DNA from 4 places in the Mesorhizobium sp. M0410 genome. Region 1 is predicted to be linked to each of the others. Evidence: predicted binding sites of a transcription regulator. Region 1 holds the regulator's gene; each other region holds the start of a gene.
What was found. Region 1 encodes LexA, which represses DNA repair genes until DNA is damaged. Its sites were predicted from a motif close to TGTTCNNNNTGTGTTCNG; they were not measured.

Region 1 (7,714 bases):
CGCTGAATAGCTGCCAGAGTGTTTAGAGGCGATCATTTAACTTTAAGTTCTTGGGGTAATCCACGCACTGGGCGAGAAGGTAATCCGCAGCGGCCACAGCGGTAGCGAAGTTGGCTTCCTTGAGCTTGGCTTTCATGGTTGGCGATGAGCGGTCCATCATCTCCGCAATTTCATTGAGCGCATCTCCGAGTGGCTGAAAGTGTGGCTTAGAAAAATAAGCTACTTTGTCAGGAGATTTATTTTTGGCGCGGCGAAGTTGTGAGGCGATCACCCGGACATCTGTGGCCGCCCCGACGAAATTCAGGGGATCTGAAGATTGAACCCCTATTTGGATCATCTGCCTGTCCTCGTCGTCAGCTTCGCCAACCATTATCGTACGTCCACCCACTTTGCGATACCGGCGAATAAAGGCGGCTTGGTGCGTATCGATCAACCGATCTACCTCGGCGCCTTCCAGGAGTTGTGTCTGTTTGCCTATGAATGCGGCTTGGGCGCGGGCCTCTTCTGCCTGTTGTTTTAAAATGTCTCGATTGAGTTCGAACTCCCTCCTCGTCAGCCGCAGTTCCTGCCGTTGCAGAGCAAGCTCTTGTGACTGGACCATGGTGGCCACGAACAACCAAAGAAAGGCAAGTGGAGCGCAGATCCCTGCGACAAAATCGCCGAATGTGTTTAGCGCGAGGCTGGCCTTGTTGATTGGCAAAAGGCTATCCGGCCCGCTATTGCCTAGGATCGAGCCCAATGCCGTGAAATAAACTGCGGTTGCCGCAAACCCGAATACCACCCACCCAGATCGTGCCGATTTCTCGGTCTCTTCCTTTTCGGTCATCCGCTCCCTCTCTAATATCGACTGCCGCTTATAATCAAATCTCGCGCGGCTGTCCCCTTGCCGCCAGCCAGGCTGTAGAGCAGTTGAACCTCTTCGATGCTGTTGGCCCGGAAGGCCGCGCGGATCTCCGGCACGTCGTTGATTGACAGACAGTCTGGTCGCGATTGCCTCGAACTGGTCACCGCCGAAAAGCTCCTTGGCGTAGTCGCCGTCGCTGCCGAAATAGGGCGGGTCAAGCTAGAACAGGGTTTCGGCCGGTCGTAGCAGTCGATGAAGGCGGACCAGCCAAGCTGCTCGACTAAGACGCCAGCGAGCCGGTCACGGAGGTCAGCTAAGAGGGCTGTCGTCAGGTTGAAACCGGCCGATGAAGTCGGGCCGAGAGCCCGGCGGGCTACCCTGCCGAACGCGAGGCGCGGTGAAGATAAAGGAAGCGACCCAGGCGGGCGTAGGAAGCGAATGTTGTTGCGCGGACTTTCGCGCGTTGCGCGTTCATGTAGCATAGGAGGTCGAGGGCGCAAGGGGCAGACCCGATGGCTGTGCGAGGCCGTGGTGCGGGCGAGGGCGAGGACGTTGGCAGCGGCGTCAGCGAACGCTTGCTGTTTGCCGCTCCCCCGCCTGTCCTGCCGGCACCGGCATTGCTACCCGCTCCGCGCTTCGATGCTCCGTCGCTGCCGGCCAGCGACCCAGCAACGGTTCTCGTGCCCGCGGGCGAGCCCATCGTACGCCTGCCCAGGCGTTTCCGCCTCTCGTCACCGTCCCGTATCCGCAACAGCGTAACCTCGGCGGCCGGCCTGGAACTCGACCGTGGCATCGCCTTCCTGCTGGTGCCGGTGTTCCTCGCATGCGGGGTGGTCGTGTATTTCGCGATGGCGGTGGAGCCGGCCTTTCCACAGCCGATCGCACTCGTGCTCCTCGCGGCCCTTTGTGCCGTCGTCTCGCGCTCTTGGCCCAGAGCCCGCCTGTGCTTCATGGTGGCGTTGTTCTGCGTGCTTGGCGTGCTTGCCGCCAAGTTCGAGACCTGGCGTGTCGGGACGCATGTGCTCGGTTCTGAAATCTCGACGCGGCTGACGGGTCGCGTCGTATCGTACGAACCCATGGCTAGCGGCCGCATCCGGCTGACAATCGATGTGATCTCAACCGCCAGGCCGACGCTGCGCTACATGCCGGAACGGGTCCGCGTTTCGGCGATGAAGATACCGGATGAGCTGGCCGCCGGTTCCGAGATCACCGGCTATGTGCGGCTGCTGCCGCCGACCGGCCCGGTGCGGCCCGACAGCTATGATTTCTCCTTCGACAGCTATTTCGCCGGTATCGGCGGCAGCGGCTTTTTTCTCGGCAATCCGAAAGTCGTGTCGTCGAGCAGCATGCCGCTTGCCGCGCGGCTTTCTTCCGCGATCGAAGACGCGCGCGAATCCATCGCCGACCATATCCGCAGCCGCATCGGCGGCGCCGAGGGCGAGATTGCTGCTGCGCTGATCGTCGGCGTGCGCGCAGGCATTCCCGAGGAGATCAACGAAGCGATGCGGCGTACAGGCATTTATCACATCATCTCTATCTCGGGGCTGCATATGGCGTTGGTCGCCGGCACCATCATGGCGCTGCTACGCGGCGCCTTTGCGCTGTTTCCCGATTTCTCATCGCGACGGCCGGTCAAGAAATATGCCGCGGCCGCCGCGCTTTTTTCGATTGCGGCCTACCTCGTCTTTTCCGGCATTGTGGTAGCGGCCGAACGCAGCTTCATCATGCTGGCGGTGATGCTTATCGCCGTGCTGTTCGACCGGGCCGCGCTCACCATGCGCAACCTGGCGATCTCGGCCATCGCGGTCATTCTGGTGTCGCCACACGAGGTGGTCGGTCCGAGCTTCCAGATGTCCTTCGCCGCGACGGCGGCCCTTGTCGGCGCCTATGCCGGCTGGTCCGACTACCGCGCCGGCAGGGCCACCACGCCGCCGCCGCGGCGGTCGCCGCTACGCCTCGCCACGCGAAAGGTCCTGCTGGGCATGGGCGGCCTGGCGATGACCTCGATCATTGCAGGGAGCGCCACGGCGCTTTTCGCCATATGGCATTTCCAGCGCGTGGCGCCGCTCAGCCTGTTCGCCAATCTGGCCATCATGCCCATCGTCTCACTGGTCGTCATGCCCTTCGCCGTCCTCAGTGCGCTGGCGATGCCGTTCGGCGCGGATGGGCCTTTCCTATACGTGATGGGCAAGGGGCTGACGGCGATGATCGCCCTGTCCGGGTGGATCTCGGAGCGCTCGCCGATCGATGCGGTCGGGCTGATTTCGCTGAGATCCGTCCTTCTGGTGACGATCGCCCTCGTCATTGCCAGCATGGCGACGACCTGGTTGCGGCTGGCGGCACTTCCTTTTGCGCTCGCCGGCTTGCTGACGACAACGCAGACACGCGTACCCGACGTATTGATCTCGGAGGACGCACGGCTGGTCGCGCTGCCGATCGGCAGCGGTGAGCTCGCGGTCAACCGGGCACGCCCGAATGAGTTCACCATCGACAACTGGAAACGCGCGCTCACATCAGAGGCTATCGTCGCGCCGGAAACACCTGGAAAGAACGATCCGCAATTCGACATTGCCGATCCGGCCGACCTACCGCCGGGCATGCCGTTCATTTGCACGGACGGTCTCTGCCTCGCCAGGCATCCATCCGGCGCGATCATTGCGCAAGCCAAGGATCGCGATACCGCACGGCCAGCCTGCGCCTTCGCCAGCTTGATCGTCATCGACGACGCCACCGCCCATAATCCCTGCTACTACGACCGGCTGGTCCTCGTCGTCACAAAACGGCAACTGGCGCGCGCAGGAAGTGCGGCCGTCTATTTCGATCCACAAGCGGCAACACGCGCCGAAATCCGCTTCGCCGTCGAAAAATCATACCGGCCCTGGCACGTGCAGCGGAAATTTTCACGCGCGGCGCGCGGCCTGCCGCCATACCGGGCCGACAATCCAAAAGCCGGCACCAAGGGCGCAACTCAGTAGCGGCGGATCAGCCCAACGAGCTTGCCCTGCACCTTGACCCTGTCTGGTCCAAAGATGCGCGTCTCGTAGGCCGGATTGGCGGCCTCCAGGGCGATCGAGGCGCCCTTGCGGCGGAACCGCTTCAGTGTCGCTTCCTCCTCGTCGACCAGGGCCACCACGATCTCACCGGGGCTCGCCGTATCGGCATTGCGGATGATCACCGTGTCGCCGTCGAAAATGCCAGCCTCGATCATCGAATCGCCTTTGACCTCGAGCGCATAATGCTCGCCGCCCATGATCATATCCGGCGGCACCGAAATCGAATGCGTCTGGTGCTGGATAGCATCGATCGGCACACCGGCGGCGATGCGGCCCATCACCGGGATCGAAACGGCGGCGACGACATCGTCGTCATTGCCGGCTGCAGGGACGCGCGACGATGTCGGCTTGCCCTGCCGAGGGGCACCTTGCCCAAGACTGCCCTGGATGACACTCGGCGAGAACTTGCGTGCCGCATTGAGGCCGGGGGCGATCGAGTCAGGCAGGCGTAGCACCTCCAGTGCACGGGCCCGGTTGGGCAAACGGCGAATGAAGCCGCGCTCCTCCAGCGCCGTAATCAGTCGGTGGATTCCGGATTTGGAAGCCAGGTCGAGCGCTTCCTTCATCTCGTCGAAGGACGGTGGGATACCGCTTTCCTTCAACCTTTCGTGGATGAACATAAGCAGTTCGTGTTGTTTGCGTGTCAGCATAGCGACCCCCAACAGAATCAGAAAACAAACCCAGAACAGACACTATCTGTTCCAGTTGTGTTCCGCAACTGTTTAAAGTTTAATGAATGCGTTAAGGCTCGGGAAACAAACGACGTCCCCTACCGGCGTACCGTATTTTCGCCGCCGCGAGCCTCATCGCATTGATTCTGCTTTCATTTGCGCCGTTCTGGCCTCCTAGAAGGCGGTACTGGCATCGGCCGTCGGTCGGCAAAGGGCACGGAAGTGAACCCCTATCGACTGTGCGGTTTGGTCAATGCGCCGTGAACGAAACGAACTCAAAACGCCAACCTCGGGCTAACTCCAGGTTTCCACCGCCTGGTCAGGCTGCTTCTCGCCGGTGGAGCCTTGCACGCGCAACCAGGTAATGGAAGAACAGAAGAACAGTTGATGCGTGTCCGGCGTTGCGTTGGATTTTTTGGGGGAGCAGGCAAATCATGACGGGAATTCCCGATCTCGTGGCCGTAAAGGCGATGGATGCCGCGGATCCGCTGGGCGCGATGCGCGACCGCTTTGTCTTGCCGCAAGGAGTGATCTATCTCGACGGCAATTCGCTAGGAGCTGCTTCACGTGCCGCTTTCGATGAATTGTACAAGGCCGCGACCGAAGAATGGTCGCATGATGTCATCCGCGCATGGAACACGGCCGGCTGGTTCAACATGCCGCTTGAACTTGGCGACCAGCTAGGGCGCCTGATCGGTGCCGCGGTCGGCCAGACGGTGGTCTGCGATACGACGTCGGTCAACATCTACAAGCTGCTGCACGCCGCCATGGCCATGCGACCGGAGCGGCAGGTCATCGTCGCCGAGGGCGATAGTTTTCCGACAGACCTCTACATGGCTGAGGGTGTGGTTTCGACGCGAAAAGATGCGCTGCTGCGCCTCTCGGCGGTCGACGCGCCGACCATCGAGGAGCTGATCGACGATCGCACCGCCGTGGTGCTGGTCAACCACGTCAACTACAAATCGGGCGAACTGCGCGACATGCCGGCGCTGACGCGCAGGGCCCAGGAAGCCGGGGCGATGATCGTCTGGGATCTCTGCCACACCGCCGGCGCGATGCCAGTCGAGCTCGACAAAGCCAACGCCGATTTTGCCGTTGGCTGCACCTATAAATATCTGAATGGCGGCCCGGGCGCGCCTGCCTTCATCTATGCGGCTGAGCGGCATCTTGCCGACATTCAGCAGCCGCTCACCGGCTGGTGGGGCCATGCACGGCCCTTCTCCTTCGAGCCAGGCTATGCGGCCGGCACCGGCATCCGCCGGTTTCTGTGCGGCACCCAGCCGATCCTTTCGATGCGCACGCTGAAGGGCGCGCTCGACATCTGGGACGATGTCGACATGACGGCGGTGCGCAAGAAGAGCATCGCACTGGCCGATCTGTTCATCGAGCTTGTCGAGGCAAAGTGCGGCACTTACGGCCTCACGCTCGAAAGCACGCGCGATGGGGAAAAACGCGGCAGCCAGATTTCATTCATGCATGAGCATGGCTACCAGATCATGCGCGCGCTGATCGAACGTGGCGTGATCGGCGATTTTCGCGCGCCATCGACCATGCGCTTCGGCTTCACCCCGCTCTATGTCGGCTATGCCGATGTCTGGCAGGCCGTCGAAGTGCTTGAGGACATCCTGCGCACCGGTGCGTGGAAGGATGCGCGCTTCGCCATCAAGGCGGCTGTCACTTGAGATCGATGCGAGAGCTGGAATCGTGAGGCTGGCGACGACGCGCCGCGCGATGCTCGCGGCCAGGTTGCAAGGCCATATTGCCAGGGAGGGCGCAGGGTGTTCGAACGTCACATTGCCGATTGGGACAACGCCTATGCCAACGGCGCCAACATAGCCGGCAGCGATCGCTGGCCGGCGGCCTGGGTCGAGCCCGCGCAGGTTTTCCGCGACGCGCTTTTGACCGAGGGCAGGGCGCGGCTCGACCTGGCCTATGGCGACAACCCACGCAACCGGCTCGATCTTTTCCTGCCGGCCACCAAGCCGAAGGGGGTCGTGGTGTTCGTCCATGGCGGCTACTGGATGGCATTCGACAAGAGTTTCTGGTCACATCTTGCCGCGGGCGCTGTTGATCGCGGCTATGCAGTTGCCATGCCGTCCTACACGCTCTGTCCGCAGATACGCATTGGCAGCATCGTCAAGGAAGTCGGCGCGGCGATAGGCAAGGCGGCGGCGATGGTCGCAGGGCCGCTGATGCTGACCGGGCACTCGGCCGGCGGCCATCTTGTTAGCCGGATGGTTACGAGGACGACGCCGCTGGCGCCCGAAGTGGTCCGGCGCGTTCGTCACGTGGTGTCGATCTCGGGGGTGCATGATTTGCGCCCGATCATGCGCACCGGCATGAACGAGACGCTGGCGATCGATGAGGCCGAGGCGCAGGCCGAAAGTCCGGTGCTGCTGCGCCCGATGGAAAAGGCCCGCCTGACCTGCTGGGCCGGCGGCGGCGAGCGCGCCGAATTCCTGCGCCAGAGCGCGTTGCTGGCCAACATCTGGATCGGCCTGGGTGCCGCGACCAGCTCCGTAGTCGAGCCCGACCGGCATCATTTCAACATCATCGACGGTTTGGCCGATCCAGACCATCCGCTGACCCGGACCTTGACCTCGGAGTGAGGCAGGTTCAGCGTAGCATCAGCACGTCGCAGGGGGAGCCCGCCGCCGCAGCAGGCGCGAACGGCGCGCGGACGATCAGCCCGTTGGCATCGGCCAGCATTTTCAGCATCGAGGAATCCTGGATGCCGAACGGCGTCGCCACCAGCGCACCGGCGTCGTCTGTGACAACAGCCCGCACATAATCTTGCCTGAGATCGTTGGCCGGCATGGCAGCACCGAGCCGTGCCCGACGGATATCCTGCTGAAAGGCGCGGCCGCCGAGGCGCGCCAGCAGCGGCTTCAGGAAGAGCTGAGCGCAGACCAGGCTCGCCACGGGGTTGCCGGGCAAGCCGATGCAGCGAATGTCGCCCAGCCACCCGAACATCAGCGGCTTGCCCGGTCGCATGGCGATCTTCCAGAAATCGAGCGTCATGCCTTGCCCGGTCAGCACGTCATGGACGAAGTCGTGGTCGCCGACCGAGGCACCGCCCAGTGTGACGATGACGTTCGCGCCAGCCTTCACGGCCTTTTCAACCAATGCCGCGATCGCCTCCCTGC
Region 2 (7,714 bases), on a different contig from region 1:
GTCCACCTTCAGCTCGACGGTCGCGCCAGTCTTGACAGTGCCATTGGCCACCCTGCCGAGATGGACGAAAAGCCCATCGGCCTTCTTCTGGGTATCGGATATCTCGATCGAGAACCCGTCGCCCGAAATGACGCCGGCATCGCCCATCTGGCCACCGGACTCGCCATAGAACGGCGTCTGGTTGACAACCACGGCAACGGCGTCGCCTTTGCCGGCACTGTCGACGGTCTTGCCGTCCTTGACCAGCGCCTCGATAAGGCCTTCCGCCTGCTCGGTCTCATAACCCAGGAATTCGGTGGCGCCGGTCTCCTCACGCACCGCGAACCATACCGTCTCGGTTGCGGCCTCGCCGGAACCAGCCCAGCTTTTGCGTGCCTCCGCCTTCTGCCGCTCCATTGCCTCGGTGAAGCCGGCAAGGTTGACCGAGATGTTGCGCCGGCGCAGCGCGTCCTGCGTCAGATCGAGCGGAAAGCCATAGGTATCGTAGAGCTTGAACGCTGTCTCGCCATCCAGCATGTCGCCGGAGGCCAGCTTTTCCGTCGCCTCCGAAAGCAAGCCCAAGCCGCGCACCAGCGTCTTGCGGAAACGAGTTTCCTCAAGCTTCAGCGTCTCGGTGATCATCTGTTCGCCGCGCACCAGTTCCGGGTAGGCTTGCCCCATCTCGCGGACCAGCGCCGGCACCAGGCGCCACATCAGCGGATCGCGGGCGCCGAGCAACTGCGCGTGGCGCATGGCGCGGCGCATGATGCGACGAAGCACGTAGCCGCGTCCTTCGTTGGACGGCAGCACGCCGTCGGCGACCAGGAAGCAGGACGAACGCAAATGGTCGGCGATGACCCGGAACGATGCGACGGTGTCCGCATCCGGACCTTTGCCGAGCGCCGACGATGCAGCGTCGATCAGGTGGCGGAACAGGTCGGTTTCGAAGACGCTTTCAACCCCTTGCAGGATGGAGGCCATGCGCTCGAGGCCCATGCCCGTGTCGATCGACGGACGCGGCAGGTCGACGCGCTCTTCCTTCGTCACCTGTTCATACTGCATGAACACCAGGTTCCAGAATTCGAGGAACCGGTCGCCATCCTCCTCGGGGCTGCCGGGGGGACCGCCCCAGATATGCTCGCCACGGTCGATGAATATCTCCGAACACGGCCCGCAAGGCCCGGTGTCACCCATTGCCCAGAAGTTGTCCGAAGTCGCGATGCGGATGATGCGATCGTCCGAAAGGCCGGCGATCTTCTTCCAGTACGAGGCCGCCTCGTCGTCGGTGTGGTAGACGGTGACCAGCAGCTTGTCCTTCTTCAGCCCGAACTCCCTGGTGATCAGGTTCCAGGCAAGCTCTATGGCGCGCTCCTTGAAATAGTCGCCGAAGGAGAAATTGCCGAGCATCTCGAAGAAGGTCAGGTGGCGCGCAGTGTAGCCGACATTGTCGAGGTCGTTGTGCTTGCCGCCGGCGCGAACACTCTTCTGGGCAGTCGTGGCGCGCGAATAGGGCCGCTTCTCCAGACCGGTGAAAACGTTCTTGAACTGCACCATGCCGGCATTGGTGAACATAAGCGTCGGGTCGTTGCGCGGCACCAGCGGGCTTGACGCGACGACCTCGTGACCTTCCTTGCGAAAATAGTCGAGAAATGCCGACCGGATCTCGTTGACGCCACTCATGAATACTGCCTTTTCGAGAGAACCGCCGGCTGCCGGCGGAAAATAGACATGGCCTTTTAGCGGTCGCACCGCAGCCTGTCCAGAAACACCAAACGGGCTCAAATCCCCGCTTTCACCAGCGCTTTGAAATGGCTTCTGCCCCGCCGTCAAACGCAAACCGCCGGCACGGGGCCGGCGGTTCGAAACGCATCGATTACGCAAACTCAAAATCAAAACATCAAATCGAAACCCGGCTGAGGCTCCGCGAGGCGTCGCCTGCCCTACATCACCCCAGCGTCGTCCTCGAAACCGTCGTCGCTGCTTTCGGAGCCGCCGTTTTCAAGGAATTTCTCGGCGATCAGCCCGGCATTCTGTCGCAGCGCCAGCTCGATCTCGCGCGCCGTGTCGGGATTATCGCGCAGGAACAGTTTTGCGTTTTCGCGGCCCTGGCCAAGACGCTGCGAATTGTAGGAGAACCAGGCGCCCGACTTTTCGACCACGCCGGCCTTGACGCCGAGATCGACCAGCTCGCCGGTCTTGGAGACGCCCTCGCCATACATGATGTCGAACTCGACCACCTTGAAGGGCGGCGCCAGCTTGTTCTTGACCACCTTGACGCGGGTCTGGTTGCCGACGACCTCGTCGCGATCCTTGACCGAGCCGATGCGGCGGATGTCGAGGCGGACCGAAGCATAGAATTTCAGCGCATTGCCGCCGGTCGTCGTCTCGGGCGACCCGAACATGACGCCGATCTTCATGCGGATCTGGTTGATGAAGATGACCATGGTGTTGGAGCGCGAGATCGAGGCGGTGAGCTTGCGCAGTGCCTGGCTCATCAGGCGCGCCTGCAGGCCGGGCAGCGAATCGCCCATCTCGCCTTCGATTTCCGCCCGCGGCGTCAGCGCCGCCACCGAATCGACCACCAGCACGTCGATGGCGCCGGAGCGCACCAGCGTGTCGCAGATCTCCAGCGCCTGCTCGCCGGTATCGGGCTGCGAGATCAATAGGTTTTCGAGATCGACGCCGAGCTTGCGGGCATAGACCGGGTCGAGCGCGTGCTCGGCATCGACGAAGGCGCAGATGCCGCCCTTCTTCTGGGCTTCGGCCACCGTGTGCAGCGCCAGCGTCGTCTTGCCCGAGCTTTCCGGCCCGTAGATCTCGACGATGCGGCCGCGCGGCAGGCCACCGACGCCAAGCGCGATGTCCAGCCCAAGCGAGCCGGTCGGCACTGTTTCGATCTCGACGACCTGCTCGTTTGCGCCGAGCCGCATGATCGAGCCTTTGCCGAAGGCACGCTCGATTTGCGACAGCGCCGCATCCAGAGCCTTTGATTTGTCCACCGCTTTGTCCTCTACAAGCCGCAAAGAATTCTGAGCCATGATACATCACCCCGTGGTCGTCAATGGAGGCCGGACAATCCCGCAATCCTTAAAAGAATGTACCTCGTTTGTTCTCATTTGTCAATGAGCGGCAAGGATTTGAAAAATAACGGATATCCATATTTGTTCTATTTTTGTTTCGTAAATTTGCTTCCCAATGCCTCCCGCCTCGCATGCGGCGCCGCTGCCGTCACCAACCGAATCGCACCCGCGATTGCAGGGTTCCGCCCAGCGACCTAGTCTCCTCCCGCGCAACAGCAAAGGGCATTTTGCCGGCATGATGAACTCCCCGACGATCCTGGCCGTGGGCGGCGCCTATATCGAGCGGCGCGGCCGGGTTGCCGGCGCCTTCGTGCCAGCCGCCTTGAACCCCGGCACGATGCGCGAGCATGTTGGCGGCGCCGTCTTCAACGCCTTGCGCTGGGCGGTGCGACGCGGCGCCTCGGCCTCGCTGCTTTCGGTGCGCGGCGGCGATGCCCTTGGCGACACGGTCTTGCGCGCCGTCACCGAGGCCGGCATTGCCGACCTGTCGGCGGTGTTCCTCGACCGGGCAACGCCAAGCCATACGATGCTGATCGATAGCGATGGCGGACTGATCGCCGGCCTTGCCGACATGGTGCTCTACGAGCTGGCGCTTCCCAAGCAAATTCGCCGCGCCAAGGTGCGCGAAGCTATCGGTTCGGCCGATGCGATCCTGTGCGACGCCAACCTGCCGTCGACCGCGCTGGAGCGGATGGCGGCACTCGCCGCCGGCAAGGCGGTGTTTGCGCTTGCCGTCTCGCCCAACAGAGCGGCGCGGCTGACGCCGGTGCTCGGACTTCTAGCGCTGGCCTTCATGAACCGGCACGAGGCCGGCGTGATCGCCGGCGTTGACATCGATGCTGACGATCAAGGCGTCATCGACGGCCTGAGACGCGCCGGCCTGAAAAGCGGCGTGGTCACCGACGGCGACGGTCCGGTGCTCGGTTTCGACCAAACCGGCGCGTTCTCGATCTCGCCACGGCCGCTACAAAAACGGACCGACGTTGCCGGCGCCGGCGACGCATTGGCAGGCGCCACGATCGCTGCCCTGCTGCGCGGCCTGACGCTGCGCGCGGCACTGCGCGAAGGCATTGCCGCCGCGGCGCTCGCCGTCGAGCGCGCCGCCTTCACCAGCGCCAGCTTTGCCGAGGCGCTGGCGCTCGTGCCCGAGGCGCGGGAACTGGCGTGAAATGCGGCCCGGAATTGCCGAAGCATGACGCAGCCTATTTGCCGGCGCGCCGTCCTGCCTCGTAGGCACGCCGCGCCCAGATCGCCATCTCGTCTGGATCGTCGAAAGCGCTGTCGGGAACGCTCCAATAGGGCATAGACACGAGCTTGCCGTGGCGCGAGTCGGTGTAGGTCCATTGCCGGCACCCGGCCGCTTCGAAATCCGGCGCGCTTTCGGCGTCCGCCTTCAGCATCAGTTCGCCACGGACGACGATGGCGACGATGACGCCGTCGAAATAGATGCCCTTGCCGCCGAACATCCTGCGGATGCTGACCGGGCCGAGGCCTTCGAAAAGCTCTTCTATGCGCTCGTTGTCCATGCGGCGATCATGTCACCCGGATTTCCCCTTGTCATCGACGTAACCGGCACCATCCTGACAAGTTCAGAATCAAATTTCGTCGGAGTTTTTCATGCCGCTTCTGCTCAAAGGATCTTGCCGGTGCAATGCCGTGCGTTTCGAGGTGGAAAGCCACACGCCCGTGCCGTTCATGCTGTGCTATTGCTCGATCTGCCGCAAGCAGCAGGGCGGCGGCGGTTTCGCCATCAATCTCGGCGCCGATTACGAGACGCTGAAAATCCATGGCAAGCGCCATCTCGGTGTCTATCGCGCCGAGATCGAGGACGACGAGCACCCGCACCGCGAAACCTCGACGGGCGAGCGGAACTTCTGCACGAAATGCGGGACGGCGCTCTGGCTCTACGACCCAACCTGGCCGGAGCTGGTGCATCCCTTCGCCTCGGCGATCGACACAGACCTGCCAAAGCCGCCGGAGAAGGTGCATCTTATGCTGAAATACAAGGCGAACTGGGTCGAGCCGGAGATCGGCAAAAGGGACAAGGTCTTCGACGTCTACCCGGAAGAATCAATTGCCGACTGGCACAAACGAACAGGAATGTGGGTGGATTAGGTCCCTTCTCCCCGTGAACGGAGGAGAAGGAAAGATCAGGCGGAAGCGCGCGCTTCAGCCAAGGCCTTCAAATCGGCCGGCTTCAGTTCGACCGATTCGCCGCAGCCGCAGGCCGAGCTCTGGTTCGGGTTGCGGAAGGTGAAGCCGGTGCGCAGCGTCGTCTGCTCGAAATCCATCTCGGTGCCGAACAGGAAAAGCGCTGCCTCCGGCGCGACATAGACGTGGGCGCCGTCGCGCTCGATGTGGTCGTCCTTGGTGTTGGGTTCGGTCACCAGATCGACGGTATATTCCATGCCGGCGCAGCCACCCTTCTTGATGCCCAGGCGGATGCCATGCGCGTTCTCGCGGGTCGCGACGATCTCGCGGACCCGGTCGGCGGCCTTTTCGGTCATGGTGATGACGGCGAAGCGTCCCATATCGTTCTCCACTTTCACGCGGGTTCAAGGCCTGCGGATCATTCTTACCTAAGATGGTGAAGTTTTCTGCTTACTGCAACCAATTTGGATGTAATTTCAGTTGGCGACAATCGAAGTATGGCGAGAGGCTAAATGCTTGACACCAATCAAACAGTTGAATTTCGGTCATCTCCTGCTCGGCTCGGCCTGCTGGCTGTTATATCGGTAGCGATGACAACTTTAGGCATTGCGCTTGGATGGCGCCTAGTGCCGAATATCGCTCCAGGTAGCTTCAAGCAATTTCTCGGTTGGATAACGGCTATATTGTTCACCGGCACTTTTGTGATCGCTGTGGTGCGTCTTTTCGATTTGAAACGGCCGACGCTAGTTTTGTCGCCTAAGGGCTTTTGGGACGTCCGCCTGTCAGCAGAGTTCATTCCATGGAGTGTCGTGAAGCACATTTCTGAGCGGAGTTACCGGCGACAAAAGTTCCTTTTGGTAGAAGTCCTAGAGAGCGTCTGGCAGAGCCCATCTTTGACCAAAATGGCGCGCTGGAGTCGGGGACCCAATAGAGCGATGGGTTTAGACGCGATGTGTATTGGCACGGGAGACCACGACGTCAAGTTTGACGAGCTGTTCTCAGCGATCACGGCTTATGCCAAAGCATACGGTGCAAGGTCGACTGATCTCAATACCAGCCCACCGCCACCTGTGCCTCTTCCGACATGCGGTCGGGCGACCAGGGCGGGTCGAAGGTCATGTTGACCTCGACACCGGAAACGCCTTCGACGGCGCCGACGGCATTTTCCACCCAACCCGGCATTTCGCCGGCCACCGGGCAGCCGGGTGCGGTCAGCGTCATGTCGATCTTGACCGAGCGGTCGTCCTCGATGTCGATCTTGTAGACAAGGCCAAGTTCGTAGATGTCGGCCGGGATTTCGGGGTCATAGACCGTCTTCAGCGCCGAGACGATGTCGTCGGTCAGCCGCGCCAGTTCGTCGGCAGGAATCGTTGACCCGGAAACCGCCGCATTGGTGGTCATATCCAGTGCCGTGCTTTCGGCGGTGTGGCTGGCATCATCCATGATCGTCACCCGAAGAACTTTCGCGCCTTTTCCAGCGCATCGGCCAAAGCGTCGACTTCGGCCCTGGTATTATACATGCCGAACGATGCCCTGCATGTGGATGTTACGCCGAAGCGTTTCAACAGCGGTTGGGCGCAATGCGTGCCGGCGCGGACCGCCACGCCCTGCCGGTCGATAACCATCGACACGTCATGGGCGTGAATGCCCTGCAGCTCGAACGAGATGATGGCGCCCTTGCCGGGCGCATCGCCGAAGATGCGCAGCGAGTTGATGGCGCGCAGCCGCTGATGCGCATAGTCCTTCAAATCGGCCTCGTGCGCTGCGATGCGCTCACGGCCGATCTTTTCCATGTATTCCAGCGCAGCACCAAGCCCGATCGCCTGCACGATCGGCGGCGTGCCGGCCTCGAAACGGTGCGGCGGGTCGTTGTAGGTGACGATGTCTTGCGTCACCTCCTCGATCATCTCGCCGCCGCCCATGAACGGGCGCATGCGCTCCAGAATATCCTTCTTGCCGTAGAGCACGCCGATGCCCGACGGGCCATAAACCTTGTGGCCGGTGAAGACGAAAAAGTCGCAGTCGAGGTCCTGCACGTCGATCGGCATGTGCACGGCGCTTTGGCTGCCGTCGACCAGCACCGGAATGCCGCGGGCATGGGCGATGCGCACGATCTCCTTGATCGGCGTCACCGTGCCCAGCGCGTTCGACATATGTGTGATAGCAACCAGTTTTGTGCGGTCGGTCAGCCGCTTCTCGAATTCCTCGATGTGGAAGACGCCGAGATCGTCGACCGGCACCCAGACCAGTTTCGCGCCCTGCCGTTCGCGGATGAAATGCCACGGCACGATGTTGGAATGGTGCTCCATGATCGAGAGCACGATCTCGTCGCCTTCGCCGATATTGGGCATGCCGAAACCATAGGCAACCGTGTTGATCGCCGCCGTGGTGTTCGAGGTGAAGACGATGTTGTCGGTGCTCGGTGCGTTGAGGAAACGGCGCACCGTCTCGCGCGCCTTCTCATAGGCGTCGGTCGCAGCATTGGACAGGAAATGCAGGCCGCG
Region 3 (7,714 bases), on a different contig from region 1:
CCGAGGCCGGCCACATCCTCGCCGCCCGCGACATCGTCACCGACGACCGCGACAAGATCCGCGACACGGTCCTAGGTTGGTCAAGGGACGAAGCGATCGATGTCGTCATCACCACCGGCGGCACCGGCTTCACCGGCCGCGACGTGACGCCGGAAGCGCTGGAGCCGATCTTCGAAAAGCGCATGGACGGCTTTTCCGAAGTGTTCCACCGCATATCCTACGACAAGATCGGCACCTCGACGATCCAGAGCCGGGCAACCGGCGGCGTCGTCAACGCCACCTTCGTCTTCGTGCTGCCGGGCTCGCCCGGCGCCTGCAAGGACGCCTGGGACGGCATCTTGAAGCCGCAGCTCGACTACCGGCACATGCCCTGCAACTTCGTCGAGATCATGCCGCGGCTGGACGAGCATTTGCGGCGCGGCTGAGGCGAGCCAAGGTATCAGCCAAGCGACCTCGGTTTAGCGAATGACCGGCTCGCCGTGAAAACGGCGGCGCGAGGGCGGCGACACGCCGAAGCCGACCTCCATCATCAGCCGCGGCGTGCGCGTCGGCACGGTGCCCATATGGAAGCCGAACGGGTCCTCGACAAAGCCGAGGCCGGCCGGCCCGGTCAGCGTGACCGGGCTCTGCTCGCCATAGACGCCCAGCACCTCCTCCGCCGAATGGCCGACAAGCAGCGTCAGCTGATGCTTCAGGATGCGGCGGTTGTGGGAGCCGCGGACATAGACATGCGGCCCGGTGTCGTTGTCGACCGGCACCAGGTAGAAAAAGAACTTCAGCATCCGCCAGTCATCGAGGTCGAAATGGTATTTGCCGAGCGAGGCCATGTTCTTGTCGGCGTCCGAGACGCCACCGGTCGGAAAGCTCCACCAGACGCGGGTGGTGATCAGCTTGGCCTGGCTGCCGAGATAGTGCGCTGCGATATCGAGAAGCAGCGGATCGCGCTGCACGGCGACCGCAGCGTTGCAGTCGAGGACCCGTTCGAAATAGTGACCGCTGAGCAGCGGGCGGCCGAAATGCTTTTCGGCATCGGCGTGTTTTTCGGGCAGGAATTCCAGCCGGCGGTCGAAATTGCCGAAGCATGGCGTGCGCTCGGCGAAGCGGGCAATCTCCTCATGGATGGCGGCCGGCAGCATCAGGCCCGAATAGAGCCCCTCCGTCCGCAGCGCGCCGACGACGGCATCGCGATCGACGCCGGCGAACATCGTTTCACCGACATTGCGCGCCGGCGGAACGGGCTTTGCACCGCGCCAGTGCAGGCGCCGCGCCGGCATGGTGCGGGCCAGCATGAACATCGGCAGCCATGCCGGATTCTCGCGAAGGTCGGAAAGATAGGTCGGGATGCGGGCGGCGATGCGGCGCAGCGTACCGCCGTTGCGTGCGATCGCCTCGAGGCTTGCAGCGCCGGACTTGTCGGGGCTTGAAAGGGTCATCGGGGTCCTCAAATGTCGATGGAACAGCATCGACGATAGTCGTCGCCGCCGCTCCGGCACACCCCAAACCCATTCGCCCGTTTCGCAGGGAATGGTAACCCCCGGCCAGATTTTGTGCAATGCACAATAAGCGACGACCCGCCAGAAAATTTGCTTGGGCGGCATTCCCTAGGCCGGGATGGTAAGCCGTCACTTCCGCGGCGCCACCCAGATCTCGGCGTGGAGCCTCCTGGTCGCCAGGCCGCGGGCGATCGCTTCGGCGCTGCGGGCGCTCTTTGATAGCGCGGCGGCCTGACGCTTGCTGATCACCAAGCCTTCGGCGAGAGCGCGATTTCCGGCAAAGACGCGTGACAGGAAGGGCGCGCGGCTGCCGCGTGCCCGCGAAAATCGCGCCGCCATGGTTTGCCTGGCGGTATGGGCGACGACCTCGTCGATCCAGCCCTCCCCCAGCCGCGCGCCCGGTTCCAGCAAGAGCAGCCAGTCGCCCTTGGCCTGCCTGATGCCCGCAGCGATGCCGCCGCTGACATAGTGGCAGCCGGCATGTTCGGCGACGCGGTGCGTCTGATCGGTCGAGCCGGTGTCGCAGACGAGAACGTCGCGCACCACGCCCTCGACCGCGCCGCCGATCAGCGAGGCGAGCGTGCGGGCAAGGCCCTCCTCGTCATTCAGGGTTTCGATCAGGACGCTGAGCATGTTTAGCCGAATAGCGGAAAGCGGTGGGCAGCGCCAGTTTTTGCGGCGCGCCGCGAGAAAGTTCTTGCTTTGTTCTCATCGATGCGATAGGAATACATTCATGAGCAGAGCGATTCGACAGCGGGCGGATAGTCCCTGGGAAAGGGCCAAAATGGAACAGATCGTGCGTGCCGACATTGCCGCCTTCGGCGCTGGCAGGGCCGAGATGGCGAATGCGATGATCGAGCAGAGCGGCATGCGCGTCCGTCCGGACCGCAATCGCGGCAGGTCGGCGGGCATCAATCCGTCCGGCCGTTTCGAGCCGGTCAGCCGGCATGTGTTCGATGACGGCTGGAATTCGCTGGAGGAGCTGCCGCCCTTCAGGACCGAGGTACAGGTCGAGAAGCCGCGCACCATCATCACCCGCAACGAATCGCCCGATATCTCCTTCGACCGCTCGATCAATCCCTATCGCGGCTGCGAACATGGCTGCGTCTATTGTTTCGCGCGGCCGACGCACAGCTTCATGGGCTTGTCGCCGGGGCTGGATTTCGAATCGAAGCTGTTTGCCAAGCCGGATGCGGCGCGGTTGCTCGACAAGGAATTGTCCAGGGACAATTACCAGCCGCGCACCATCGCCATAGGCACCAACACCGATCCCTATCAGCCGATAGAGAAGCAATACCGGATCATGCGCGAGATCCTCGAAGTTCTGGAGGCGCGCGGCCATCCGGTCGGCATCGTCACCAAATCGGCACTGGTGATCCGCGATATCGACATTCTGTCGCGCATGGCCGAGCGAGGGTTGGCCAAGGTGGCGCTGTCGGTGACGACATTGGACAGGATGCTGGCCAGAACGATGGAGCCGCGCGCGTCGACGCCGACCAAGCGGCTGGAGGCGGTCAGACAGCTTTCGGACGCCGGCATTCCGGCCTCGGTGATGGTCGCGCCGATCATCCCCGGACTGACCGACCCGGAAATGGAGCGCATCCTCGATTCGGCGCAGGCAGCGGGCGCGCGTGAAGCCGGCTATGTGCTGCTGCGCCTGCCGCTGGAGGTCGCGCCGATCTTCAAGGACTGGCTGCTGCGCCACTATCCCGACCGCTATCGCCACGTCATGTCGCTGATCCGTTCGATGCGCGACGGCAAGGACTACGATTCGGAATGGGGCAAGCGCATGAAAGGCTCCGGCCCCTATGCCTGGCAGATCGGCCGGCGTTTCGAGATCGCCGCCAAACGGCTCGGCCTCAATGCCGAACGGCGCTCGCTCAGGACCGACCAGTTCGTCCCCGCTGCCAAGGCAACCGAGCAGCTGATGCTGCTGTGACAAAGCGTCTCGCGCCAGCCGCTTTGAAGCGGCCGCAGAAGGCGAAAAATCCCGTCCGGCCTGTCCTGTCCCCGGGCTTGCAGACGGTAGCCCCCTCCTGGTCCGGTGCCCCGCCCGACCCGGAGGGGACTTGCGGAGAATCGGAGCCGATGCGAACCTCGCCGCACCATGGCTCGCCCGCGTTCCGATTCTCCGCTTCTCTTCGAAATCGTCGAGAAACCCGACTTCTCGTTCGAAACGAGAGCGATGGCCGAAGGCCTTTGGCCGGTGGCAGGGATGGACGAGGCCGGCCGCGGCCCACTCGCCGGGCCGGTGGTGGCGGCAGCGGTGGTGCTCGATCCCGCCAACATCCCCGACGGCCTCGATGATTCCAAGCGGCTGACGCATTTGCAGCGTGAGGCGCTGTTCATGAAAATCCTCGGCTCCTCACTCGCCGTGTCGATGGCCTCGGTCAGCGCCGAAGGCATCGATGCCTCCAACATTCTCAGGGCCAGCCTGGAGGCGATGCGCCGTGCAGTGGCCGGCCTGTCAATCCGGCCGAAGCTGGCACTGGCCGACGGCCGCGACGTGCCGCCCGGCCTGCCCTGCGAGGGCAAAGCGCTGATCAAGGGCGACCAGCGCTCGCAGTCGATCGCCGCAGCCTCGATCGTCGCCAAGGTGTTGCGCGACCGAATGATGTGCGGCTGCGGCAGCCATCATGCGCGTTACGGCTTCGAACTGCATATGGGCTACGCCACTGTGCGCCATCGCACGGCAATCGATCTGCACGGGCCGGTGGCGCGGCTGCACCGCGCCTCCTTCGCGCCGTTCCGGTTCGGCGGCACCGAGGTGCTGGAGGAAGAGGGTTTTTCGGGTTTGGATTGAGATTGGCGAAAGCGGCTGAGCGCGCAATCTCCCCCCTTGAGGGGGAGATGGCCGGCAGGCCAGAGGGGGTCGCCTTCGTGTGAAGCGTCAACGTTCTCTTTCGTCCCAGTGGCGTCGCGCCAGGACGTACCGCCCCCCTCTGTCGCCTTTGGCGACATCTCCCCCTCAAGGGGGGAGATTATGCGCTCTGCCGCTTTCGCCAACAAAAAAGCCGCCAGGTTTCCCCGGCGGCTTCCGATGAATTTCTCGACGAAGTCGCTTAATTCAGTTTCGACTTCAAATCCTGCAGGGAGGCGTTGAACAGGTCGGCGCCGGCCTTGGCGTCGATCTTGCCGGCCAGCAGCGCGCGCGCGGCTTCGACCGCAATGTCGACAGCGCTGGCACGCACTTCGCCGATCGCTTCGCGCTCGGCCTGGCCGATCTTCTGCTCGGCCAAGGCGGTGCGCCGGGCGACATAGTCCTCGGTCTTCTGGTGCGCCTCGGCGGCAAGCATGTCGGCTTCACGCTTGGCGGCGGCAACGATGGCCGCCGCCTCCTGCTCGGCTTCCTTGCGCTTGCGCTGGTATTGGCCAAGCAGCTGCTGTGCCTCTTCGCGCAACCGGCGCGCCTCCTCGAGCTCGGAGCTGATCTTGTCGGCCCGCGCATCGAGCGCCTTGGCGATCATGCCCGGCACCTTGATGTAGATGGCGATGCCGAGGAAGATTACGAGGGCAACCGTTGCCCAAAGCGTCGCGAGAGATGTGGCGTCCATGATGCGCTCCTCACCCGGCCACGGATTTGACCGCGGCCGCGATTTCGGCCTTGCTGGCCTTGCCGCCGACAAGCGCCTCGACGATGGCCGAAGCGGTGTCCTCGGCGATCGTGCCGACTTCCTTCATGGCATTGGCCTTGATGGAAGAAATACGCGCCTCGGCCTCGCCAAGCTTCTGGTCAAGCGCTGCCTCGATCGTCTTGCGGGCAGCTTCGGCTTCCGCCTTGGCCGCATCGTTGGCCTGCTGACCGATCGCATTGGCCTTGCCCTTGGCTTCCGCCAATTCCTGCTCATAGGCGGCAACGGCGGCATCGGCCTCGCTTTTCAACCGGGCAGCATGATCGAGATCCTGCGTGATGCGGTCGTTGCGAACGTCGATGATGCCGCCGACGCGCGGCATCACTACCCGTTTCAAGAAGAGGTAGAACAGCCCGAAAGTGATTGCCAGCCACACCAGCTGTGACGGGTACGTTGCCGGATTGAATGGCGGGAACGTGCCGTGCGCCTCGGCAGGCACGCCGGTGGCGGCGTGCGCGTCGGCTTCCGTTGCGGCGGGCGCGGACTCTTGCGCAAAGGCAGATGTCACGAACATGGACTATCCCCGAAATTCAGTCCCGCCGCAGGATCGCGGCCGGCCTGTTCAATTCTTCCCAATGTTCAGCCGAACAAATATTCAGCCGAACAGGGCGAGAAGCGCGATGAGAAGCGAGAAAATACCCAGCGCTTCGGTCACGGCGAAGCCGAAAATCAGACGGCCGAACTGGCCGTCGGCGGCCGACGGGTTGCGCAGCGCGCCCGCCAGATAGCTGCCGAAGATGTTGCCGAGGCCAACGCCCGCGCCGCCCATGCCGAGGCATGCGATGCCGGCGCCGATGTACTTTGCTGCTTCTGCGTCCATTTGTTCAACTCCTTTGGATCTAAAATTCCGTTGCAAATTCGATCCGGCGGCAATGCCGGAACCTAGTTAGTGCCCGGGATGCAGGGCGTCGTTGAGATACATGCAGGTCAGCACGGCAAAGACGTAGGCCTGCAGGAACGCGACCAGCAACTCAAGCGCCGTCAGCGCCACGGCCATCGCCAGCGGCAGAACCGAACCCGCCACGCCGACCGCGCCGAGCGCGCTCAGGCTGACGACAAAGCCCGAGAACACTTTCAGCGTAATGTGACCGGCGAGCATGTTGGCGAACAGACGAACCGACAGGCTGACCGGACGTGAGACGAAGGAAATCACCTCGATAAGCACCACCAGCGGCAGCAGGTAGACCGGCACGCCATGCGGGACGAACAGCTTCAGGAAGCCAACGCCGTGCTTGGTGAAGCCGTAGACGACAACCGTTCCGATCACCAGCGCGGCGAGGCCGAAAGTGACGATGATGTGGCTGGTGACGGTGAAGAAATACGGGAACAGGCCAAGCAGGTTGGCGACAAGCACGAACATGAACAGCGAGAACACGAAGGGGAAGAACTTCATGCCCTGCGTGCCCGCGGCGTCCCTCAGCATATTGCCGACAAATTCATAGGCCATTTCCGAGACCGACTGAAGGCGGCCCGGAACCAGGCTGCGGCTCGATGTGCTGAGATAGAGAAACGCCGCCGCGACGGCAACCGTCGCAAGCATGAACAGAGCCGAATTGGTGAAAGACAGGTCATAGCCGCCGATGTGAATCGGAATGATCGGATGGATCTGGAACTGGTGGATCGGATCGACCTTGTCAGCAGCCACTTTAAATCCCCATCAAAGCCGCAGACGGCTTCAGCATTCTGTTCAATGCGCCGGCATGCGGCGCCTCAATTCATTCTTTCGGATCGCGCGGTTTGTCGCCCGTTCCGAATTCCGACACAAGCCCGGCTGAACGCAGGACATTGAGCACGCCGGCGCCAAAACCCAGCAGCAGCCCGACTATCAGACCCCATGGCGATATCCCCGCCACGCGATCGATAAACCAGCCGAGAGCCGCACCGACCACTATCCCGGCGATGAACTCGCTGGACAGCTTGAGCGCCTGGCCGTACCCGGCCACACTGCCCGTTTTCGCGTCGTCTTTCCCCTCGAGCCGATCCGGCCGCCTTGTCGCAAGCGATGCTTCAAGGTCGCGCCGGCGGCGCTCAAGATCGTCGTCGCGGATGTCGGCTTCATGCTGCTTGCCGCGGCCGGTTTTGCCGGTTCCGTCTGGCCCATTCTTGTCGGCCACGCAACCCCCCCTGCCCGGTCAGACCGTTACCGTCCGTCCGCTTCTTAAAGTCGCCGGCAACATAGTTAGAGGGTCCGCGCCCGTCAAGCCACGGGCGGACCTTCGAGCTCAAGTATTTTTTCGTTATGAATCAGCTACTTGCCTGGGTGCGACATCGTGCCCGACGCGGTCTCCGGCGGGCTGCGGCCGAATCCCCACGGCGATGCGTCTTCCATCGGCCGCTCTCGCGGGAAAGATGCAAGGGCCGCCAGAGCGCTTAGCTCCAGCCGCCGCCATAGGTGCGGTAGAAGATGTGCAGGCCGATCCTGGTCATTTTCTGCATCGTCCGCGCCCAGCCCGGATGGACGTAGTTGGCGTAATAATGGGTCGACGAGCCGACTTCCGGAATGAAGATCTTGCCGGCTGTGACGGCCATGGCGACATCCTGAGCGGTCTTGTAGGCAGCGGGGTTGTCGATCCGCTTCTTCCTGCCGTC
Region 4 (7,714 bases), on a different contig from region 1:
GCAACCGTCTCGTTGCGCCGGCCGGGCGCTTTGCCTTCGGCACCGACGCGGTCATCCGCGACCCCGGCTCCTTCGAGACGCGCGAGCTGACGGCGTGGCAGCACGAGGTGCGCGATCTGCCGTCGGAGACGCTGCTGTTCCTGCTGCCCAGCCGTTATTGCGAGAGCGACGTGCTGTCGAATGAAGCGTGGCGGCTGTTCGGCAGCACCCCGCTCGGCATTCCGCGCGTCCAGGCGGTCTGCGACTTCGTCCATAACCACATCGTCTTCAACTACTTCAATGCACGGCCGACACGCACCGCCGCCGAAGCCTATCGCGAGCAGAGTGGTGTGTGCCGCGACTTTGCTCACCTCGCTGTTGCCTTCTGCCGCGCCCTGAACATTCCAACCCGCTACTGCACCGGCTATATCAGTGACATCGGCCTGCCAAAGCCGTGGTCGGACATGGATTTCGCCGCCTGGATGGAGGTCTATCTCGGCGGCCGCTGGCACGCGTTCGACCCGCGCAACAACGCGCCGCGCATCGGCCGTATCCTGATCGCCTCCGGACGCGATGCCGCTGATGTGCCGCTGACCCACATTTTCGGGCCGGGCGCGCTGGCTGGCTTCAAGGTCTGGACGGACGAGGTCGTCGAATAGCCCCGCCCCGCCCTTTTGGATAACTGACTTTGTGAACAACTCGGCGCTTCAGGCGTTGTGAGAGCTGTGGAGCGTGGGCGGACGCTCCGCCAATCTCGGTGCATCAACCAAGGCAGCACACCATGGCGGCGCATGGCGGGTCGAAAAAAGTGATCTATGCGGCGCTCGCCGGAAATCTTGCGATCGCACTGACCAAATTCGCCGCTGCCTTGTTCACGGGCAGCTCGGCAATGCTCTCGGAAGGCGTCCACTCGCTCGTCGATACCGGCAATGGCAGCCTGCTGCTTTACGGCATGCACCGTGCCGCGCGCCCGGCCGACCGCACGCATCCGCTCGGCCATGGCCGCGAGCTGTACTTCTGGAGCTTCATCGTTGCGCTCCTCGTCTTTGCACTGGGCGCCGGCATATCGTTCTACGAAGGCGTGACGCACATCATGACGCCGGAGCCGATTGCCAACGCCAAGGTGAACTACGCTGTCCTTGGCCTTTCCTTCCTCTTCGAAGGCACCTCTTGGCTGGTGGCGCTGAAGGAGTTCCGCCACCAAAAAGGCAGCCACGGCTGGCTCGAGGCGGTGCAGCTCAGCAAGGATCCTAGTGTCTACACCGTACTCTTCGAGGACAGCGCGGCACTTCTCGGCCTCGTTGTCGCCTTCGCCGGGATATCGGCGGCGGAACTGCTGGACATGCCGAAGCTCGACGGCGCCGCGTCGATCGGCATCGCGCTGATCCTGGGCGCAACCGCGATCTTCCTGGCGCGCGAAAGCAAAAGCCTGCTGCTCGGCGAGCCGGCTTCGCCCGAGGTGCAAATGAAAGTATTGGACATCGTCCAGCAGGACCCGGCGGTGCAGCGGGCGAATGGCGCGCTGACGCTGCATATGGGTCCGCAGGAGATCGTCGCCGCTCTGAGCATCGAGTTCGAGGACCACTTGTCGGCGCCCGAGATAGAGACCTGCGTCGAACGCCTCGAGACGCGGCTGAAAGCGGAGATGCCGGAGGTGACGCGGCTGTTCGTCAAGCCTCAGACCACCGGCACCTGGGAACGCCGGAGCAAGGCCTTGGCGGGGGCATCCGGACAAGAACCGGCCTAAGGAAAATGGCTTGAGGAAATCGATGCGCCATCGGACAGTCCCGGTTATGATCGCAGGCAAAAGCTCGGGAGGAACGAAGATGAAAATCGACGGCGGGTGTCATTGCGGCGCCATCACTTACGAGGCCGAGGTCGATCCGGAAAAGACCACCATTTGTCACTGCATCGATTGTCAGAAGCTAACCGGAACGGCCTTTCGCGTCACCGTGCCGGCGTCCCAGGACAATTACAGGATCACCAAGGGCAAGCCGAAAATCTACATCAAGACCGGTTCGAGCGGCGCCAAGCGCGCCCAGGCGTTTTGCGGTGAGTGTGGCTCGCATCTCTACGCCACGTCGGCGGGCGAGGGACCGAAGGTTTACGGCATCAGGGTCGGCACGGCACGGCAACGCGAGCAACTGGTGCCGAAAAAGCAGATCTGGCACCGCTCGGCGCTGCATTGGCTGCCGGAATTCGAAGGCACGACCATCATCGAGGAGCAGTAGCGCCAGATCCGGGTGAAGCCTCCGGTTCCGGCGTAGCTCTCAATCGTCGCCTTCGACGACCCTTAGCCTCAACTGCCCGGTTTTCGAATCAGCGACGCGCGGGCTGCTTTCCGCTTTTGCTCCGCTGCCATTCGAACCAGCGGTATCCTCCGCCGGCTGCACGCCAAACTCCAGCGCCTCGATCTTTTGTCCGCGCCGGGTCACCTTCGATGTCGAGACCAGGATGTCGTCGATATCCTTGGCCGATTGACCGAAATGCGTCTGCAATTTGCGCACCCGCTCGTCGAGCCGGGAGACGTCTTCCATTAGCCGGATGACCTCGCCCTGGATCAGGTGCGCCTGCTCGCGCATGCGGGCATCCTTGAGGATTGCCTGGATGACCTGAATCGACAGCATCAAAAGCGATGGCGAGACGATGACGATCCGCGATCGATGCGCCTTTTGGACAACGGCCTCGAAATTCTCATGGATTTCGGCGAACACCGATTCCGAGGGCACGAACATGAAGGCGGTGTCCTGCGTCTCGCCCTGGATCAGGTATTTTTCGGAAATATCGCGGACATGCACCTCGATGTCGCGGCGGAAAGCCTGTGCTGCCGACTTCTGCAGGTCGGCGCCTTCGGCGGCACGGATGGCATTCCACGCCTCGAGCGGAAACTTTGCGTCGATGGCAAGTGACGGCGCGCCGTTCGGCATCTTCACCAGGCAGTCGGGCCGGCTGCCATTCGACAAGGTCGCCTGGAATTCATAGGCGCCGTGCGGCAATCCGTCGGCGACGATGGCCTCCATGCGCGACTGGCCGAAGGCGCCGCGCGTCTGCTTGTTGGAAAGGATCGCCTGCAATTGCACGACCTGGCCGGCCAGCGACTGGATATTGCCTTGCGCGATATCGATAACCGCCAGCCGTTCCTGCAGCTTGGCGAGGCTCTCATGCGTCGATCTCGTCTGCTCGGTCATGGTCTGGCCCAGGCGGCCGGTCATGGCATCGAGGCGCTGGCCGATCGACTGGGTCAGTTCCGCCTGGCGCGCCCCGAACACTTCGGCGATGGCGCCCATGCGGCCTTGCATTTCCGCCTGGCTTGCCAAGATGCCGGCCATCCGCACCTCGGCGTCACGGGCGTGGTCGGCGGCTTCGGCGGCCGCCACTGCACGCGCCTTGGCCGATCGCCAGAGCGCAACGACGAGCGCCACGAACAGTCCAAGGAACAGCATTGCGCCGAAACCCAGGGCTTGGCCGAGCGTGAGCGTGGTGGCGCCGAGGCGGGCGACAGGTTCGGACAGGATGGTGGCCAGATCGTTCATGCCGACAGCATAGATGATTCGGTCTGCCGGCACAGATCAAAACGTGAACGACCCGAAGCCGTCCCGGTTGACGCTTTTCCTGCGAGGTCTTAGGTGAGACGCCATGTCGATCAAGCCGCTTATCATCCTCCCCGATCCCGTCCTGCGCCAGGTTTCAAAACCGGTCGAGCGTGTCGATGGCGATTTGCGCAAACTGGCCGGCGACATGCTGGACACTATGTATGACGCGCCCGGCATCGGCCTCGCAGCGATCCAGGTCGGCGAACCCTTGCGCATGCTGGTGATCGACCTCGCCAAGGAGGACGAGACGCCGGCGCCGCACGTCTTCATCAATCCCGAAATCCTTGAAAGCTCCGACCAGCGTTCGGTCTATGAGGAAGGCTGCCTGTCGATCCCCGATTACTATGCCGAAGTCGAGCGCCCCGCCGCGGTGCGGGTGAAGTATCTCGATCGCGACGGCAAGCTGCAGGAGATCGAGGCCAAGGGGCTGATGGCGACCTGCCTGCAGCACGAGATCGACCATCTCAACGGCGTGCTGTTCATCGACCACATCTCAAAACTGAAGCGCGACATGGTGGTCAAGAAGTTCAAAAAGCTCGCCAGGGACAAGGCGCCGGGCAAGATGGTGGGATAGGGGTCGACGAATGCCCCTGCGTGTCATCTTCATGGGTACGCCCGAATTCTCCGTGCCGACGCTGCGGGCGATTGCCGGGGCCGGGCACGGGTTGACCGCCGTCTATACGCAGCCGCCGCGCGCCGGCGGCCGGCGCGGGCTCGAACTGACGCGGTCGCCGGCGCAGCGCGAGGCGGAGCGGCTGGGCGTCGAGGTGCGGACGCCGGTGTCGCTGAAGAGCGAGGCGGAGCAGGAGGCGTTCCGCGCCTTGCGCGCCGACGTCGCCGTGGTCGTCGCCTACGGGCTGCTTCTGCCCAAACCCATTCTCGAGGCGCCGCGGCTCGGTTGTCTCAATGGCCACGCATCGTTGTTGCCGCGCTGGCGCGGCGCTGCCCCTATCCAGCGCGCCATCATGGCCGGCGATACCGAAACGGGCATGATGGTGATGCGGATGGACGAAGGCCTCGACACCGGGCCGGTGGCAATGGTTGAAAAATGTCCCATTGGACCCGACATGACGGCCGGCGATCTGCACGACCGGCTGATGGTCCTCAGTGCTGCGCTGATGGTGCAAGCGCTCGAGCGGCTGGAGCGGAATACGCTGACATTTACCACACAGGCGGAGGTGGGGGTGACCTACGCCAAGAAAATCGATAAATCGGAGACTCGCATAGCCTGGCTGCGACCTGCTGGCGACGTGCACAACCAGATTCGCGGCCTGTCGCCCTTTCCCGGTGCATGGTGCGAGGCCAAAATCGGCGGCCGTGTAGAACGGCTGAAACTGCTTCGCTCGACGCTCTCGCAAGGCGCCGGCGAACCGGGAGGAATTCTCGATGACCGGCTGACGGTCGCCTGCGGGTCAGGCGCGATCAGGCTGGTCGAAGTTCAACGTGCGGGCGCAAGGCCCATAGCCGCGCAGGAGTTTCTGCGCGGGGCCAAGCTCGAAAAAGGAATGAAATTGTCATGAGCATGATGTCCATACGCGCGGCGACGCCGCGGGACCGCGAGGCGATCCGCCTAGTCGAAGAACACGCATTCGGCCAGCAGACGGAGGCCGGACTGGTCGACGCGCTGGTCACCGGCGGTGATGCCGTCGTCGAACTGGTGGCGGACGAAGACGGGCAAGTGGTCGGGCATATCCTGTTTTCACGGCTTTTCGTGCAGAATGGCGGCAAGAGCTTCCCGGCGGTGGCTTTGGCTCCTTTGGCGGTCGAGCCGTCGTTCCACGGCACCGGCATCGGCGGTGCGCTGGTCCGCGAGGCGCATATCCGCCTGAAGGCTGCTGGCGAGACGCTCGCCGTGGTGCTCGGCGATCCCGCTTACTATGGACGTTTCGGTTACAGCCGCGCCCGTGCAGCGAAGTTCGAGAGCGAGTACCAAAGCGAGGCTTTGCAGGCGCTTGCCTGGGGCGAGGCGCCGGAGACCGGCAGGCTGGTCTACGCCTCGGCCTTCGGCTCAGCCCTCGCCGCCTGATTTCGCTTCGATCCGGGAATGCCGCGTTTTCGCCTCGACATCGAATATGACGGCAGTCTCTTCGCCGGCTGGCAGCGCCAGGCCAACCAGCCTTCGGTGCAGCAGGCGATCGAGCAGGCGATCGAGAAGTTCTGTGGCGAGCAGGTTTCGCTGCGCGCCGCCGGCCGCACCGATGCCGGCGTCCATGCGACCGCTCAGGTGGCGCATGTCGATCTGATCAAGGCATGGCCCGGCGACAAGGTGCGCGACGCCGTCAACGCGCATCTGCAGGCGGCCAAGGTGCGCATCGCCATCCTGAAGGCCGCCTCCGTGCCGGATGGTTTCGATGCGCGTTTCTCGGCGATCGGCCGCCATTACCTCTACCGCATCGTCAATCGCCGCGCGCCGGCGGCGCTCGACAAGGGCAAGATCTGGTGGGTACCGAAGCAGCTCGATGCCGGGGCCATGCACGAAGCGGCAAAGGTGCTGCTTGGCCGGCATGATTTCACCACCTTCCGCTCGACCCAGTGCCAAGCCTCCAGCCCGGTCCGCACACTCGACCGGCTGGATGTCAGCCGGGCGGGCGATTTCATTGAGGTCCGCGCTTCGGCGCGCTCATTCCTGCACAACCAGGTGCGCTCTATGGTCGGCTCGCTCAAACGCGTCGGCGAAGGCGGCTGGACTGTTGCCGACCTCAAGGCGGCGCTTGAGGCGCGCGACCGTGCGGCCTGCGGTCAGGTGGCGCCGCCCGACGGGCTGTTTCTCGTCGGCGTCGACTATCCGACGCCTGGCTGATCCGGAACGCTGATCCCGAGCAGCGCCTGCAGTCCGAACAGGACGATCAGCGAGGCCACGAACATGCCGGCAAAAACGGCGCTGCCGACGGCCGCACCCCTGCCGATCGCAACGTTGGTCATCCGCCAGGTCAAGACCATCGACAGCGCGAACAACAGCAGCGACACGAGTCCGGAGACTTCGTTGGCCGACGTCAGGAAAAGCCGGATCAACGCCGATGGCAGCATCATCCAGGCGATGATCGCCGAGGCCCAGTTGCTGGCCACGACATAATGGACGAAACGGCCGCCGACGCCGACCCGCGGCGCCACCAGCGCGAGGCCTATGAGCGGCAGCACCCAGGCGCCGATATCGACGGTGGCCAGGCGGATCAACATGCTGAAACGGCCGACGAATGCGTTGGGGTCGCCGATCTCGTTGGCAATACCGACCCAGCCGACGATCAGTGCCGGCGCCGCGACGACGATGGCAAAAAAGGAGTTCCAGAATCCGTCCGCCGAAAGGTCGAGCAGGCGAAATCCGTCGGCCTTGCCGAGCATCAGCCGCCAGGCACCGGCAAGCGAAGCGTAGGTTTCATCCGCTGAAAGCATCACTAGGATATGTCCTGCGCAAACCAGTCTTCAACGAAGCGCAGATAAATCTGCGTCAGCGTCTCGAGGTCGGCAATCGCCACGCGTTCGTCGACCATGTGCATGGTCTTGCCGACAAGGCCGAATTCGACCACCGGACAATAATCCTTGATGAAGCGGGCATCGGAGGTGCCGCCGGAGGTGGAGAGCGCAGGCTTCCTGCCGGTCACCGCCTTGATCGAGCCGCCAAGCGTCTCGATCAACCTGTCGTCGCGTGTCAGAAAAACGTGGCTCGGTCCGTCGCGCCAAGCGATCTCGTAGTCGACGGGCGTCGCCTTGCCGGCGCGGTATTTCTTGCGTTTCGCCGCCCGGTCGAGGCGGTTGTGGATCTCGGCCTGGATCGTCTCGGCGGTCCATGTGTCGTTGAAGCGAATATTGAAGGTAGCCGCCGCCTTCGCCGGGATGACGTTGGTGGCAGGATTGCCGACATCGATGGAGGTCACCTCAAGATTGGTCGGCTGGAAATCCCTTGTTCCGTTATCGAAGGCGGGGTGAAGCAAGGCGTCGACCAGCGTGACCAGGCCGCGCACCGGGTTGTCGGCCAGCTGCGGATAGGCGGCGTGTCCCTGGCGGCCGTTGACGACGACCGTGCCCGATAGCGAGCCGCGCCGGCCGATCTTGATCATATCGCCGAGCGCGTCGGGATTGGTCGGCTCGCCGACGATCGCAGCATGCCATTTCTCGCCTTTGGCGGCCGCCCATTCGAGCAGTTT

Region 2: recA (recombinase RecA) is a predicted target of LexA. The motif match lies at 3,142-3,159, and genes of this name have one in related genera.
Region 3: NKI63_RS03670 (PA0069 family radical SAM protein) is a predicted target of LexA. The motif match lies at 2,186-2,203, and genes of this name have one in related genera.
Region 4: NKI63_RS01170 (DNA recombination protein RmuC) is a predicted target of LexA. The motif match lies at 3,545-3,562, and genes of this name have one in related genera.

Annotation. Positions count from the first base shown of each region.
Region 1 covers NZ_JAMYRN010000007.1:136,882-144,595, forward strand. Annotated here, with positions in the region: gene NKI63_RS12200 (hypothetical protein) at 23-826, opposite strand; gene NKI63_RS12205 (ComEC/Rec2 family competence protein) at 1,357-3,819, shown strand; gene lexA (transcriptional repressor LexA) at 3,813-4,547, opposite strand; gene kynU (kynureninase) at 5,003-6,250, shown strand; gene NKI63_RS12220 (hormone-sensitive lipase) at 6,347-7,177, shown strand; gene NKI63_RS12225 (molybdopterin molybdotransferase MoeA) at 7,185-7,714, opposite strand, start outside.
Region 2 covers NZ_JAMYRN010000004.1:225,212-232,925, reverse strand. Annotated here, with positions in the region: gene alaS (alanine--tRNA ligase) at 1-1,659, opposite strand, end outside; gene recA (recombinase RecA) at 1,920-3,017, opposite strand; gene NKI63_RS07155 (PfkB family carbohydrate kinase) at 3,295-4,227, shown strand; gene NKI63_RS07150 (TfoX/Sxy family protein) at 4,262-4,585, opposite strand; gene NKI63_RS07145 (GFA family protein) at 4,677-5,174, shown strand; gene sufA (Fe-S cluster assembly scaffold SufA) at 5,210-5,590, opposite strand; gene NKI63_RS07135 (STM3941 family protein) at 5,723-6,334, shown strand; gene NKI63_RS07130 (SUF system Fe-S cluster assembly protein) at 6,258-6,653, opposite strand; gene NKI63_RS07125 (cysteine desulfurase) at 6,659-7,714, opposite strand, start outside.
Region 3 covers NZ_JAMYRN010000002.1:323,908-331,621, forward strand. Annotated here, with positions in the region: gene moaB (molybdenum cofactor biosynthesis protein B) at 1-425, shown strand, start outside; gene NKI63_RS03660 (phytanoyl-CoA dioxygenase family protein) at 459-1,433, opposite strand; gene NKI63_RS03665 (glycosyltransferase) at 1,623-2,126, opposite strand; gene NKI63_RS03670 (PA0069 family radical SAM protein) at 2,278-3,432, shown strand; gene rnhB (ribonuclease HII) at 3,601-4,296, shown strand; gene NKI63_RS03680 (F0F1 ATP synthase subunit B) at 4,556-5,047, opposite strand; gene NKI63_RS03685 (F0F1 ATP synthase subunit B) at 5,058-5,639, opposite strand; gene NKI63_RS03690 (F0F1 ATP synthase subunit C) at 5,721-5,945, opposite strand; gene NKI63_RS03695 (F0F1 ATP synthase subunit A) at 6,012-6,770, opposite strand; gene NKI63_RS03700 (AtpZ/AtpI family protein) at 6,841-7,239, opposite strand; gene NKI63_RS03705 (cell wall hydrolase) at 7,496-7,714, opposite strand, start outside.
Region 4 covers NZ_JAMYRN010000001.1:227,645-235,358, reverse strand. Annotated here, with positions in the region: gene NKI63_RS01185 (transglutaminase-like domain-containing protein) at 1-638, shown strand, start outside; gene NKI63_RS01180 (cation diffusion facilitator family transporter) at 761-1,726, shown strand; gene NKI63_RS01175 (GFA family protein) at 1,806-2,210, shown strand; gene NKI63_RS01170 (DNA recombination protein RmuC) at 2,250-3,512, opposite strand; gene def (peptide deformylase) at 3,616-4,146, shown strand; gene fmt (methionyl-tRNA formyltransferase) at 4,163-5,092, shown strand; gene NKI63_RS01155 (GNAT family N-acetyltransferase) at 5,089-5,598, shown strand; gene truA (tRNA pseudouridine(38-40) synthase TruA) at 5,617-6,372, shown strand; gene NKI63_RS01145 (transporter) at 6,354-6,962, opposite strand; gene dapE (succinyl-diaminopimelate desuccinylase) at 6,965-7,714, opposite strand, start outside.